Regions from separate parts of the Pelosinus fermentans DSM 17108 genome, predicted to be linked through region 1. Evidence: riboswitches for the same ligand, from Rfam matches in the RefSeq annotation. Region 1 holds a riboswitch; each other region holds the start of a gene.
The links. A riboswitch is a leader RNA that binds a small molecule or an ion and turns the genes downstream of it on or off. The one in region 1 is predicted to bind S-adenosylmethionine.
Positions count from the first base shown of each region.

Region 1 (4,289 bases):
TCGTCAAACCATTTGTCATTATCTAGTATATCGATAATTGGCTTTAACTCAATACGATTCGAGTCTTCCTCTATTATAATATCAATAACAAAACCTTCTAATTTACGATTACCAAAAGGTACTAAAACACGCCACCCTGCATCAACATAATCCAAATGATCAGGGATGCTATAAGAAAAAGCTTTATTAATATTTTTAGTTGTAATGTTTATTAAGACTTGAGCAATACGTTGCATATTTACCACCATTCGCTATTAATAGTCTTTTAAAGGTATTTCTTTTAGAGGATTCAGCTTGCCTATTTATATCTTAACACGATTTTATAGCATATAACTGCATTTTTACCTTCATAATTATCATAAAATTAAAAAGAGGGAAGCTCATTGTTCCCTCTTTTTTGGCTATAGCATATACAATTCCCATGAAATTCAGAAAAATCCTGCTAAAACAGCTAACATCCCAATTATAGATTAGCCTCTTTACGAAGGGTTTCTGCTTTATCGGTCCTTTCCCATGGTAAATCCACATCCGTACGACCAAAATGCCCGTAAGCTGCTGTTTGGCGGTAGATAGGGCGACGTAAATCTAACGCTTTAATAATACCAGCCGGACGCAAATCGAAATGTTTTTTAATAAGCTCAGCAATTACATCTTCATCCACCTTAGCAGTCCCAAAAGTTTCTACCATAATCGATACTGGATGAGCCATACCAATCGCATAGGCTAGCTGAATTTCACATTTATCTGCCAATCCTGCTGCAACAACATTTTTAGCTACATAACGTGCAGCATAAGCGGCAGAGCGGTCAACTTTGGTACAATCTTTACCAGAGAAGGCACCACCACCATGACGAGCCATTCCGCCATAGGTATCAACAATTATTTTGCGACCAGTCAAACCAGCATCACCTTGTGGTCCACCGATTACAAAACGACCTGTCGGATTGATATAGTATTTGGTTTTCTCATCTAATAATTCTGCTGGAACAATCGGAGCAATTACTTTCTCAATCAGATCTTTTTCAATGGTTGCCAGTTCAACTTCAGGACCATGCTGAGTTGATATAACAATGGTATCAACACGAAGAGGTTTACCGTCTTCGTATTCTACTGTAACTTGAGTTTTACCATCAGGACGCAGATAACTTACTTCCTCATTTTTGCGCACCTCTGCTAAACGCCGAGCCAATTTATGAGCCAGAGCAATTGTCAATGGCATGTATTCAGGAGTTTCATTGGTAGCATAACCAAACATCATTCCTTGGTCACCAGCCCCAATGGATTCAATTTCGTCCATTTGACCTCGTTTAGCCTCTAAAGACTTATCAACGCCTAAAGCAATATCAGCTGATTGTTCTCCAATGGAAACCAGCACACCGCATGTATCTCCATCAAAACCATACTTTGCACGAGTATAGCCAATTTCTTTCACCGTGTCCCGTACAATTTTTGGAATATCCACATAACAACTTGTAGTGATTTCACCAACTACATGTACTTGCCCTGTCGTAATAAGCGTTTCACAAGCTACACGTCCCATTGGATCTTTTGCCATGATTGCATCTAATACACTATCTGAAATTTGATCTGCTATTTTATCTGGATGACCTTCAGTAACTGATTCTGATGTAAATAAAACTCTCTTTTTTTTCACAAATCATACCCCCATTTTTAATAAACAATAAAAAACACCCATAGGGAGGGTGTTACACTCTCCCATCTTGCGGATTATTCCGCAGGAATTGGCACCGTTTTGGATTTCCAAATGGTTGCCGCGGTTTCATTGGGCCAATCCCTCCACCAACTCTTGATGAGCATATCATATAAAATTGTATCAAATTAAATACTAATGTAAAATAATGAAAAAATCAACCTATTTTCGACATTCTGCGAGAATTTTATCCAAAATAATGTTTGCCATGTGTTCTTTGGACATTTTGGATAACTCTTCAATCCGCCCATCACGGTATAACACTTTCGCTATATTGTGATCTGCATTAAACCCAACGCCTGGAACAGATACATCATTAGCAATAATCATATCCAGATTTTTTTTAGCTAGTTTCTCCTGCGCATGAAGAACCAGCTGCTGAGTTTCCGCAGCAAAGCCAATTAGCATCTGCTGTTTTTTCAACTGACCAAGTTCTAATAATATATCAGGGTTTCTTTCTAAGACAAGCTGTAATGTATCGCCAGTCTTCTTAATTTTGTGTTCTGCAGTACTTTGTGGACGATAATCGGCTACAGCAGCAGCTTTGATTACAATGTCACTCTCATTATAATGCGCCAATACAGCCGCCCTCATATCTGATGCGGCTTCTACATATTCGACTTTAATTCCGCAGGCAGCTTTTAAATTGGTAGGTCCTGATATTAACGTAACAGTTGCTCCTCTTGCAGCAGCAGCACTTGCTAAAGCATATCCCATCTTCCCGCTAGAGCGATTGCCAATATATCTTACAGGATCAATCGCTTCTTTCGTGCCGCCAGCCGTAATCAAGATTTTCTTTCCTCGAAAATCATTTTGAACAACTATCAACTGATGAACTTTCTCTAAAATTGTTTTAGAATCAGGTAAGCGTCCTATTCCCTCTACACCACATGCTAGCATCCCGCTCTCTGGTATCATAAAATGATATCCTAACTCTATTAAACTACTGATATTTTTTTGAACGATCGGATTTAAATACATATTGGTATTCATAGCCGGAACAAATAAAACCGGAGCCGTTGTTGCCATTACCGTAGTTGTTAACATATCATCAGCAATACCATTTGCTATTTTACCAATCACATTGCCTGTAGCAGGCGCTAATAAAAATAAATCCGCTCTACTTGCTAAGGCAATGTGCTCAACATTCCAGTTGGTAGTTTCAGCCCACATATCAACAACAACTGGCTGTCCACTTATTTCACGAAAAGTCAACGGCGTAACAAAGTTAGCCGCTGACTGAGTCATGATAACATATATATTGGCACCTTGCTTTTTTAATTGACTTACAAGATCTACTATTTTATAAGCAGCAATGCCGCCAGCAACACCAACTACAATATTTTTTCCTTTCAACATGGAAACCTCCTATTTTATACCACTTTTGGTCCGTTCATAGGAAATTTTATCTTGTGCAACTTCTTCTAAAGCGATCGTCACCTGCTTATTGGATTTACTCTCAACTAAAGAAGTCGCCCCGTCCATAATCTCACGAGCCCGTTTTGCCGCAAGTACTACTAAAGTGTATTTACTATCAACTTTAGTAACTAATACATCTAATGATGGATATATCATAGTAGTCCCCCTAATTTTTATTTATTTGATATTTGTTAAAATTTCTTTTACTATATTACAGTTTCGTACTACTTGACACTTTTCCGCTGTAATAATGGCAGCCACTTTATTCGTTGCTACTTGGACCTTATCATTGACTACTACATAATTATAATTATGTACATATGACAATTCATTATTAGCACAACTTAACCTATTTTTGATTGCATCTAAGCTATCTGTCCCTCGTTTATGTATGCGATTAGCCAATTCATCTAAAGATGGCGGTGCTATATAGACAAATACACCTTGCGGAAATTTTCTTTTAATCTGCGTAGCTCCCTGTGCATCAATTTCTAAAACAACATCCTTGCCATCATTTAGTAATTGTTTTACTTGGCGACAGGGTGTTCCATAAAAGTTCCCATAAACCTCAGCCCACTCTAATAGTTCATCATCTTGAATCATATTCTGAAACTCGTCATGAGATACAAACCAGTAGTTAACTCCATGTTCTTCTCCAACACGGGCTTTGCGTGTAGTAGCCGATATAGAATAATGCAACCCAGGATAAGTACGCAGCAATTCTTGACAAATTGTCCCCTTACCTGCTCCCGACGGACCAGATAACACAAGTAAAATTCCTTCTTTTGCCACAACTGCGACTCCTTTCATTTTCTGCTATTCTGCAGTGTCTTCACTCGTTTCTTTACTGGCAAGACGATGCGCTACCGTTTCTGGTTGCACAGCGGATAAAATAACATGATCACTATCGGTTATGATCACGGCTCGGGTACGGCGTCCATAAGTTGCATCAATCAACATCCCCCGATCACGGGCCTCTTGGATAATCCTTTTAATGGGTGCAGATTCAGGACTCACAATCGAAATAATTCGATTAGCAGACACAATGTTACCAAACCCAATATTAATAAGTTTAATTTCCACAAAAAATCCCCCTTACGTTTGTATCCCAATATATCTTATATTACTCTATGTTTTGAATTTGCTCTCTGACCTTCTC
Region 1 covers NZ_AKVN02000001.1:2,374,435-2,378,723, reverse strand. Annotated here, with positions in the region: gene priA (primosomal protein N') at 1-236, opposite strand, end outside; gene metK (methionine adenosyltransferase) at 464-1,654, opposite strand; SAM riboswitch class I at 1,714-1,817, opposite strand; gene coaBC (bifunctional phosphopantothenoylcysteine decarboxylase/phosphopantothenate--cysteine ligase CoaBC) at 1,874-3,070, opposite strand; gene rpoZ (DNA-directed RNA polymerase subunit omega) at 3,080-3,286, opposite strand; gene gmk (guanylate kinase) at 3,308-3,922, opposite strand; gene remA (extracellular matrix/biofilm regulator RemA) at 3,947-4,213, opposite strand; gene FR7_RS10800 (YicC/YloC family endoribonuclease) at 4,254-4,289, opposite strand, start outside.

Region 2 (4,289 bases), 1.4 Mb from region 1:
TAGGCTTTGAAGCAGGGGCTAAGCGGTATCAAGATGCTAAACAATATGGCTATCTGGGTATTGGAATTGCATTGCTTATGGCTGTAATGGCTGCCATCGTATTATATTTTGGCAACGAGCAGATATCCAGTTTATATACAGCAGATATGGATATTAGGCATCTTGCGGAGCAATTCTTGTTATATGCGATTTTCTTCCAATTATCAGATGCTATCGCAACACCGGTCCAAGGCTGTTTGCGGGGCTATAAAGATGTTCGGGTTACATTTATTTTGGCAATGATTTCTTACTGGGTTCTTGGATTGCCCCTAGGGTATGTGTTATCTCATCATTCCGGGTTAGGAGCCTTTGGTTATTGGATCGGTTTGATTGTAGGTCTAGCCTTTGGTGCAACTTGTTTATCGGCAAGACTCATGAGAGTGCAGCGTAAATATGGGGATATACAAAATGTATAGTGTTCTGCTTCTGTAAAAAAATGAATCGAAACGCGAAGACGCGAAGAAATACGAAGCACACGAAGGAGATTACAGGTCTCTTCGTGTGCTTCATAGCCTTCGCGCCTTCGCGTTTCAAAATGTTTTATTTTTTATGTGCCAGTTTTACCAGGCTGCTGCAACAGAACCTTTAAAGTGTTCATTAATGAAGGATTTTACTTCATCAGAGTGATAGGCTTTAATGAATTTTTGTACAGCTGGATTTTCTTTATCTTTAGAACGGACAGCAATAATATTAGCATAAGGGGAGTTGATATCTTCAATAGCAATTGCATCTTTAGTCGGTACTAATCCAGCGGTAATTGCATAATTGGTGTTAATGGCAGCAACGTCCATGTCAGCTAGGGAACGGGGGATTTGTGCTGCATCTAATTCTTTGATAACAATTTTTTTAGGATTCTCAATAATATCAGTAACAGCGGCTTTTAGTCCGATTTCCGGTTTTAATTTAATAAGACCAATTTTCTCTAGCAATAATAGAGCTCGTCCTCCGTTAGTTGGATCATTAGGAATGGCAACGATGGCTCCTGCTTGTAAATCGGCTATATTTTTCAGCTTGCTTGAATAAATGCCCATTGGAAAAATGACTGTGTTGCCCACTGAGACGATATCATAATTGCGGTCTTTAATAATATTGTCAAGGTAAGGTTTATGTTGAAAACTATTGACGTCAATATCACCTTGGTTTAATGCTACATTAGGTTGAATATAATCATTAAATTCAACGACTTCGATTTTTAAGCCATCCTTTTCGGCAATTTTCTTGACTACATCCATTACTTCAGCGTGAGGACCAGCTGTAACACCAACTTTTAATGTTTTCTGTTCTACTTTTGCAGTACTTTGCTGACCGCAGCCAGTTGCTAAACCTAGAATAAAGACAAGAGATAGGAAAAGGGAAATGGATTTTAGTGATTTTTTCATTTAAATATGCCTCCTAAAAAATATAATGTTTTATTTCAATTTTTGCAGTCTTTCGATTGCTGCTTCTAATGTTGCAAATTGTTTGCAGAAACAAAAACGGATAAAACGATGTTTGTCATTGGCATCGTCCTGATAAAAACTAGATCCCGGTACGACTGCAACCCCTACTTTTTCAGCTAAGTGACGGGCAAAGTCTACATCATTCTTCCAGCCAAAAGGCGCTATGTCTGCCATAATATAATAGGCGCCGGCCGGGCGAATGCAAGTAAAGCCGATGGCAGTCAATTCCTTTAACATAAAGTCGCGACGCTTACTGTAAAAATCCCCTAATTTTTCATAATAAGTGGTAGGAAAATTTAGGGCCTGGGCGGCGGCTACTTGCAGGGGAGCGGCTGCTCCTACCGTCAAGAAGTCATGCATTTTACGTATGGAACGGCTGATTTCGCCGGAAGCAATCACATAACCAATGCGCCAGCCTGTTACGCTGTAGGTTTTTGAAATACTATTGATAGTTATGGTTCGTTCTGCCATGCCGGGCAAGGTAGCCAGAGGAATGTGTTTTATTTCATCATAGATGATGTGTTCATAGATTTCGTCTGTAATTGCCAAGACATCATATTGAATACATAGTTTGGCAATGAGATCCAGCTCTTCGCGGTTAAAAACTTTACCAGTAGGGTTATTTGGAGTATTAATAATAATGGCCCTGGTACGTTCTGAAAATGCCGCCGTTAATTCTTCCTTGATAAAGCTGAATTCTGGTGGATGCAGTTGGACGTATTTGGGGGTAGCACCACATAATACGGCATCAGGACCATAGTTTTCATAAAAAGGCTGAAATATAATGACTTCATCCCCAGGATTAATAGTGGCTAAGAGGGTTGCTACCATGCCTTCTGTTGAACCGCAGCATACGGTGATTTGCGTTTCCGGGTCAATATCAATGTTATAGTCTCTTTTGTTTTTCAAAGCAATGGCATCTCTAAGTGACTTCGTCCCCCAGGTAATTGCATATTGATTGTGATCTTCTAAAATTGCCTTAACTGCGGCCTCTTTTATTTCATCCGATGCCGGAAAATCAGGAAAGCCTTGTGCAAGATTAATGGCTTTATGAGCGGCAGCAATACGAGACATTTCTCTAATTACGGATTCTGTAAAACGACCAGCTTTTTCCGAGGCATAGTTACGCAGAGTTTGAGCTTGTGCATTTTGATTCATCATATTGACTCCTTTGATTGATAATAAAAAAATCTTCTTCATAAGATGAAGAAGATTTTATTTTTCCAAAATGATCCTCATCTCCCAGGAAATTCCTGTTGGAATTGGCACCGTTCGCATTGCGCGGTGGTTGCCGTAGCTTCATCGGGCCAATCCCCTCGGCTAACTCTTGATGAATGTATGTAGTTGATGAAAGTAATAGTAGCATGAGTTCCTACCTGGTGTCAAGGAGAATTGAGAAAATCGTATCTCTCGTCAATTGACATGTAAACTTAACAAAAGTATAATATGATAATATGAATAAAAGTCCATTGCAAAAATACTTATATTCATAATTGAGGAGGATTATCGTATGGGGCAGACAAAAACAAGTTTTCGATGGAAATTAGCAGGACTTATGTTTTTTATTAGTTTTATTTCTTACATGGATCGAGTCAATTTATCAGTAGCCACTCCCACTATTATGCAAGAATTAGGCTTTAGCAAAATGGATATGGGATTTATTCAGACGGCTTTTTTTGTTGGCTATGCTTTTATGCAAATACCAGGTGGAATCATGTCTGAATTTTGGGGACATCGGAGGGTTCTGGCACTAGCAGCTACTTGGTGGTCAGCCTTTACAGTATTAACAGGAGCATGCAGTAACTTTACCTCATTTATTCTGGCGAGAAGTCTGTTTGGCATCGGAGAAGGTCCTATGGCACCTGCCTTTGGAAGATTTATTTACCGTTGGTTTAATAATAATGAAAAGGGGCGTGCTTCTTCATTTATGTTAAGCGGTGTATTTTTTGGACCGGTTGTTGGTCCAACACTTACGATCGTATTGATGATGAATTTTGGCTGGCGTTCCGTATTTGTTATTTTTGGTGGAGTAGGTTTACTATTGGCAGGACTTTGGTATTATTTAGCCAAGGATACTCCTCAGGATAGTAAATTTACCAATGCTGCAGAAGCAAGTTACATAGAAGAAGGTCTAATGGTAGATAGTGATAAAAAAGAACTGGCACCTTGGCGTGCTTTTTTGGGATCTTCTCAGTTTTGGGCTATTGGGATTCAATATTTTATAACGGATTATATTATGTATGTATTTTTAGCTTGGTTGCCATTATACTTAATAGAGGCTCAAAATTTTTCTTTGCAGAAAATGGGGATTGCTGCTTCTTTTCCTTGGGCGGCATTGTGTATAGTAACGGCTACATGCGGCTATATCAGTGATAAATTAGTCGCTTCCGGTGTGTCAAGGCATAAATCCCGCACTTTATTTGGCATTCTAGGACTAATTATCTGTTGTATAACTCTTTACCTGGGAGCAGTGGCAACTGTACCTTGGCTGAATGTATTATGGCTAACGATATCCTTGGGATCTCTTGGATTTACTTTTAATGCTTCATGGGCCGCCTGTCTTGATATTGGAGGTAAATTTGCTGGATCGATAACTGGCTGGATGAATTTCTGGGGGAATATGGGCGGCATTGCTGCTCCGGTTGCTACAGCATGGGTTGCAACGAATTATGGCTGGCAGGCAGCTATTCTGACAACTGCAGCTTCAGCCGTGATTGGCATTGTTGCATGGTTGGCTGTCAAGCCCGATAAGCCTTTAGTACTAAAGGAAAATAATAATCTTGAAAAGATTGCGTAGGAGAGATGCTAGAT
Region 2 covers NZ_AKVN02000001.1:3,758,297-3,762,585, reverse strand. Annotated here, with positions in the region: gene FR7_RS17455 (MATE family efflux transporter) at 1-455, shown strand, start outside; gene FR7_RS17450 (MetQ/NlpA family ABC transporter substrate-binding protein) at 600-1,418, opposite strand; gene FR7_RS17445 (pyridoxal phosphate-dependent aminotransferase) at 1,449-2,636, opposite strand; SAM riboswitch class I at 2,711-2,815, opposite strand; gene FR7_RS17440 (MFS transporter) at 2,989-4,275, shown strand; gene larAH10 (NPN-dependent 2-hydroxyacid racemase, LarAH10 family) at 4,288-4,289, shown strand, end outside.
Region 2: linked by a shared signal. The riboswitch ahead of FR7_RS17445 (pyridoxal phosphate-dependent aminotransferase) and the one ahead of metK (methionine adenosyltransferase) in region 1 are both predicted to bind S-adenosylmethionine.

Region 3 (4,289 bases), 850 kb from region 1:
CTATGTAACATCTATTGAACCACCCATTATTCTACGTACACCAGCTTTGCATAGCCTTTACGTTTCTGACTCTCTTTTGCTTGTGCAGAAGATTCCGGAATAACGGCTAATTCTACGCTGCACCCTGAATCACGCAAAGTATCAGCCTGTTTTATTGCTTTCACCAGGTTTTCTTTATTCCATCCAATATAAACACCTTTACAATTTTGAGTACCGTCAATCCCCTGACGCTCTAATGCTAATAGTACTCGTTCAATACCTAAGGCAAAGCCAGTAGCCCCACAATTCATACCAAATGAATTTAACATAGTATCGTACCGCCCACCACCACAGATCGGAAATCCAAGTCCTGCCGTATACCCTTCAAATACCATCCCTGTATAATACTCAAAATCACGAATGATTCCTAAATCAAAGTCAACATATTTGGAAACACCATAGTTCTCTAATAGGTGATAAATATTGGCTAAGTTATCTAAGGCTCTGCGACTTTTATCATTTGTTACCATGCTATAGGCTTGTTTGAGCATATCTTCTCTGCCATGAAGTAATGGAATATGTTTCAGTAAAGTCTGATCACTTTGGCTAAGACCGCTCTTAACGAGTATTTCACCTAATCCCACTAAATCTCGCGTTACCATCGCATGTTTAATCTGCTGCCGCTGCACAAGAGAAAGTTCACTCTGCTCCATAATTCCATTAATAAAATCAACTTGCCCTAAACCAATTTGAAATTTCTGCAAACCAGATTTCAACATCGATTCCACTGCTAAAGCAATGACCTCCGCGTCAGCTGCCGGCTCTGATGCACCCATAATTTCCACTCCGGCCTGATAAAATTCACATTGCCTCCCTGCTTGAGCTTGTTCATAGCGAAAGACATTCGTTATATAAAATAGTTTCATTGGGCTTGGACTACCTTTAAATCGGGTAGCTGCCACACGGGCCATAGGAGTTGTCATATCTGGGCGAAGTGCCAATATACGATTATTTTTATCAAAGAATTTAAACATATGCTGATCTAAGTCGTTGCCTACTCCAACAGTCATCGTTTCCAAATATTCAATTGTGGGAGTAACAACTTCATCATATCCCCAATTTGCAAATAACTGAGCCAAAGCCCCTTCCACAGCACGTTTCTGACTAGCCTCTCTCGGTAAGAAATCTCTTGTTCCATATGGAACCTGAGGAACAAATTCATGTTGCTTCATAAATAGAAACACCCCTATCCCAGTAATTTAATGTTCTCTTAGCAGTACTTTGTATGCTGCTCTTTTATTTGTGATCTTCTTGACCTTCGAGTCTTTCTAACATAAACTTATACCCGTCAGCACCATAATGTAAACAACGCTTTACCCGACTAATTGTTGCAGTACTAGCCCCTGTTTTGTCTACAATGTCATCATACGTATGACCAGCTCTTAACATACGAGCTACTTCCATGCGTTGGGCAAGAGATTTCAATTCACTTACGGTACAAATATCTTCAAAAAATTGATAACATTCTTCTTGATTTTCTAACAATAAAATAGAACGAAATAACTGATCTGTTAGGTCATCTTTCAATTTGGGATTTGTAGGCATTTTTCTTTTCCCCCATTCTATTAAATCCTTTATTACTTTTAAGCTTTACTTAGTGAAATTATATCATTATGATTTCCCATTTGCAAAGTCATTTTTTTCTTGACACTATTTTATAGAACTGCTAATATATTCATTAGCAAGTTAATATCTTTCATCAAGAGCAGTTGAGGGAATGGCCCAATGAAGCTGCGGCAACCATTCACTTTGTGAAACGGTGCCAACTCCACAGGATTAATTCCTGGTAGATGAAGCGCGATTCAGTTCGATAATACGCTTCATTTATGAAGCGGTTTTTTTGTTATTTCAGCAAGAACAGGAAGGGAGCTATTCCATTGATTAAACTGCAGGATATAGAAAAAGTCTATCAAAGCGACAACGGTACCATTCATGCCTTACGAGGCGTTAATTTATCAGTGAAACAAGGAGAAATTTTCGGCATAATTGGAACCAGTGGTGCAGGAAAAAGCACATTGGTTCGCTGCATCAATATGCTAGAAAGCCCTACTAAAGGTATTGTTACAGTAGATGGTCAAGAATTAACTTCATTAAACGAGCAAGAACTCCGAGAACAACGTAAAAAGATTGGCATGATCTTTCAACATTTCAATCTATTATCTTCACGTACTGTATACCAAAACATTGCCTTTCCCTTGGAATTGGCGAAACGCAGTAAAGAAGAAATTGATAAAGAAGTATTGCATCTATTAGAATTGGTAGGGTTAAGTGATAAAAAAGATCAATATCCGGCACAATTAAGTGGCGGACAAAAACAGCGAGTGGGCATTGCAAGAGCTTTGGCTAACCATCCTAAAGTATTATTATGCGATGAAGCGACTTCAGCTCTCGACCCGCAAACCACAAAATCGATTTTAGAGCTCTTAAAAGATATTAATCGTAAATTCCAACTTACCATCGTCCTTATTACCCATGAAATGCAGGTCATTAAAGAGATTTGTAACCAAGTCGCTGTAATTGAGGGTGGTAAGATCATTGAGCAAGGTAAGGTCATTGATATTTTTACCCAGCCGCAATCCAATACCACAAAGGAATTTATTAGTTCTATTATTAATCATAACCTGCCTGACTTTTTTAAAGAGATTACTCTGGCATCGGAACCATCTGCTGACAGTAATTTAATATTGCGCTTGTCTTTTATTGGACATTCTACAGAAGAGCCGGTTATATCCAGCATGATTCGCCGCTTTGCTATTGATGCTAGTATTTTGTACGGAAATATTGATCATATTCAAACCATACCTTTCGGTACATTAATTGTAGAATTGTCGGGCGAGCAAGCCTCTTTGCAGCAAGCCCTTAGTTATTTAAAAACACGTGAATTAGGAATTGAGGTGATTGGCTATGTCGCAAGAAATGCTCGTGCTGTTGGCTAAGTCCTTATGGGAAACCACGTATATGGTTGCTGTGTCTAGTTTTATTTCTGCGCTATTAGGCATACCCCTGGGCATTATACTAGTTACTACTAACAAAGGACATATTTTAGAGAATACGCCTCTCAATCGAATCTTAGGTGCTATTGTAAACGCAACCCGCTCTACACCATTCATTATTCTAATGGTGGCAATTATACCGGTAACCAGGTTACTGGTAGGTACATCCATTGGAACGAATGCCGCCATTGTACCATTAAGTATTGCTGCCATTCCTTTTGTGGCTCGTATCGTAGAATCAGCCCTTAAAGAAGTGGACTACGGCGTAATCGAAGCTGCCCAAGCTATGGGAGCATCCCCAAGAGAAATCATTACAAAGGTTCTCATTCCTGAGTCCTTACCTGCGATTGTTTTAGGACTCACCCTCACTATTATTAGTCTGATTGGCTACTCAGCAATGGCAGGAGCAATTGGCGGCGGTGGTTTAGGTGATTTAGCAATTCGTTATGGTTACCAGCGCTTTCGTGCCGATATCATGTTAATTACGGTGGTTATTTTAATTGCTCAAGTACAAATTGTTCAATCCACTGGTGACTATATATCGAATCGTCTCAACAAGAAATAGAAGCAGCCTAATTTACTGATTTGGGCTTTCTATAAAAAACACCAAATAAACTTAGGAGGGTTATTATTATGAAAAAGCTATTTCTTGTTCTTATTGGAATTCTTAGTCTAGGACTATTAGTAAGCGGTTGCGGTCAAAAAGAAGCTCCTGCTGCTCCTGCTGCTAAAACTACTGTATTAAAAGTTGGTGCTACTCCTGTTCCTCATTCGGAAATTTTAAATGTAGTAAAACCAATCTTAGCTAAAGAGGGAATCGACTTACAGATTGTTGAGTTTACGGATTATGTAAAACCAAATATTGCAGTAGCCGAAAAGGAATTGGATGCAAACTTCTTCCAGCATATTCCTTACTTAAATAAATTCTCGACAGAACGTAATTTGGCATTAACCTATACTGCTGCCGTTCACATTGAGCCAATGGGAATTTATTCAAAGAAAATTAAAAATTTGAATGAATTGGCAACTGGTGCTAAAGTAGCTATCCCTAATGATCCTACAAATGGCGGTCGTGCTCTAGCGATCTTAGAAAAAGCAGGACTTATTAAATTAAAAGACGGCGTAGGCGTTAGCGCTACTGTAAGTGATATTGTAACCAATTCTAAAAACATTCAAATTAGTGAATTAGAGGCTCCTCAACTTCCTCGTGTACTTGAAGATGTGACCATTGCTGTCATCAATACCAACTATGCACTG
Region 3 covers NZ_AKVN02000001.1:3,222,335-3,226,623, forward strand. Annotated here, with positions in the region: gene FR7_RS14865 (HDIG domain-containing metalloprotein) at 1-11, opposite strand, end outside; gene hisZ (ATP phosphoribosyltransferase regulatory subunit) at 27-1,223, opposite strand; gene FR7_RS14875 (YerC/YecD family TrpR-related protein) at 1,276-1,584, opposite strand; SAM riboswitch class I at 1,733-1,836, shown strand; gene FR7_RS14880 (methionine ABC transporter ATP-binding protein) at 1,917-2,975, shown strand; gene FR7_RS14885 (methionine ABC transporter permease) at 2,944-3,597, shown strand; gene FR7_RS14890 (MetQ/NlpA family ABC transporter substrate-binding protein) at 3,666-4,289, shown strand, end outside.
Region 3: linked by a shared signal. The riboswitch ahead of FR7_RS14880 (methionine ABC transporter ATP-binding protein) and the one ahead of metK (methionine adenosyltransferase) in region 1 are both predicted to bind S-adenosylmethionine.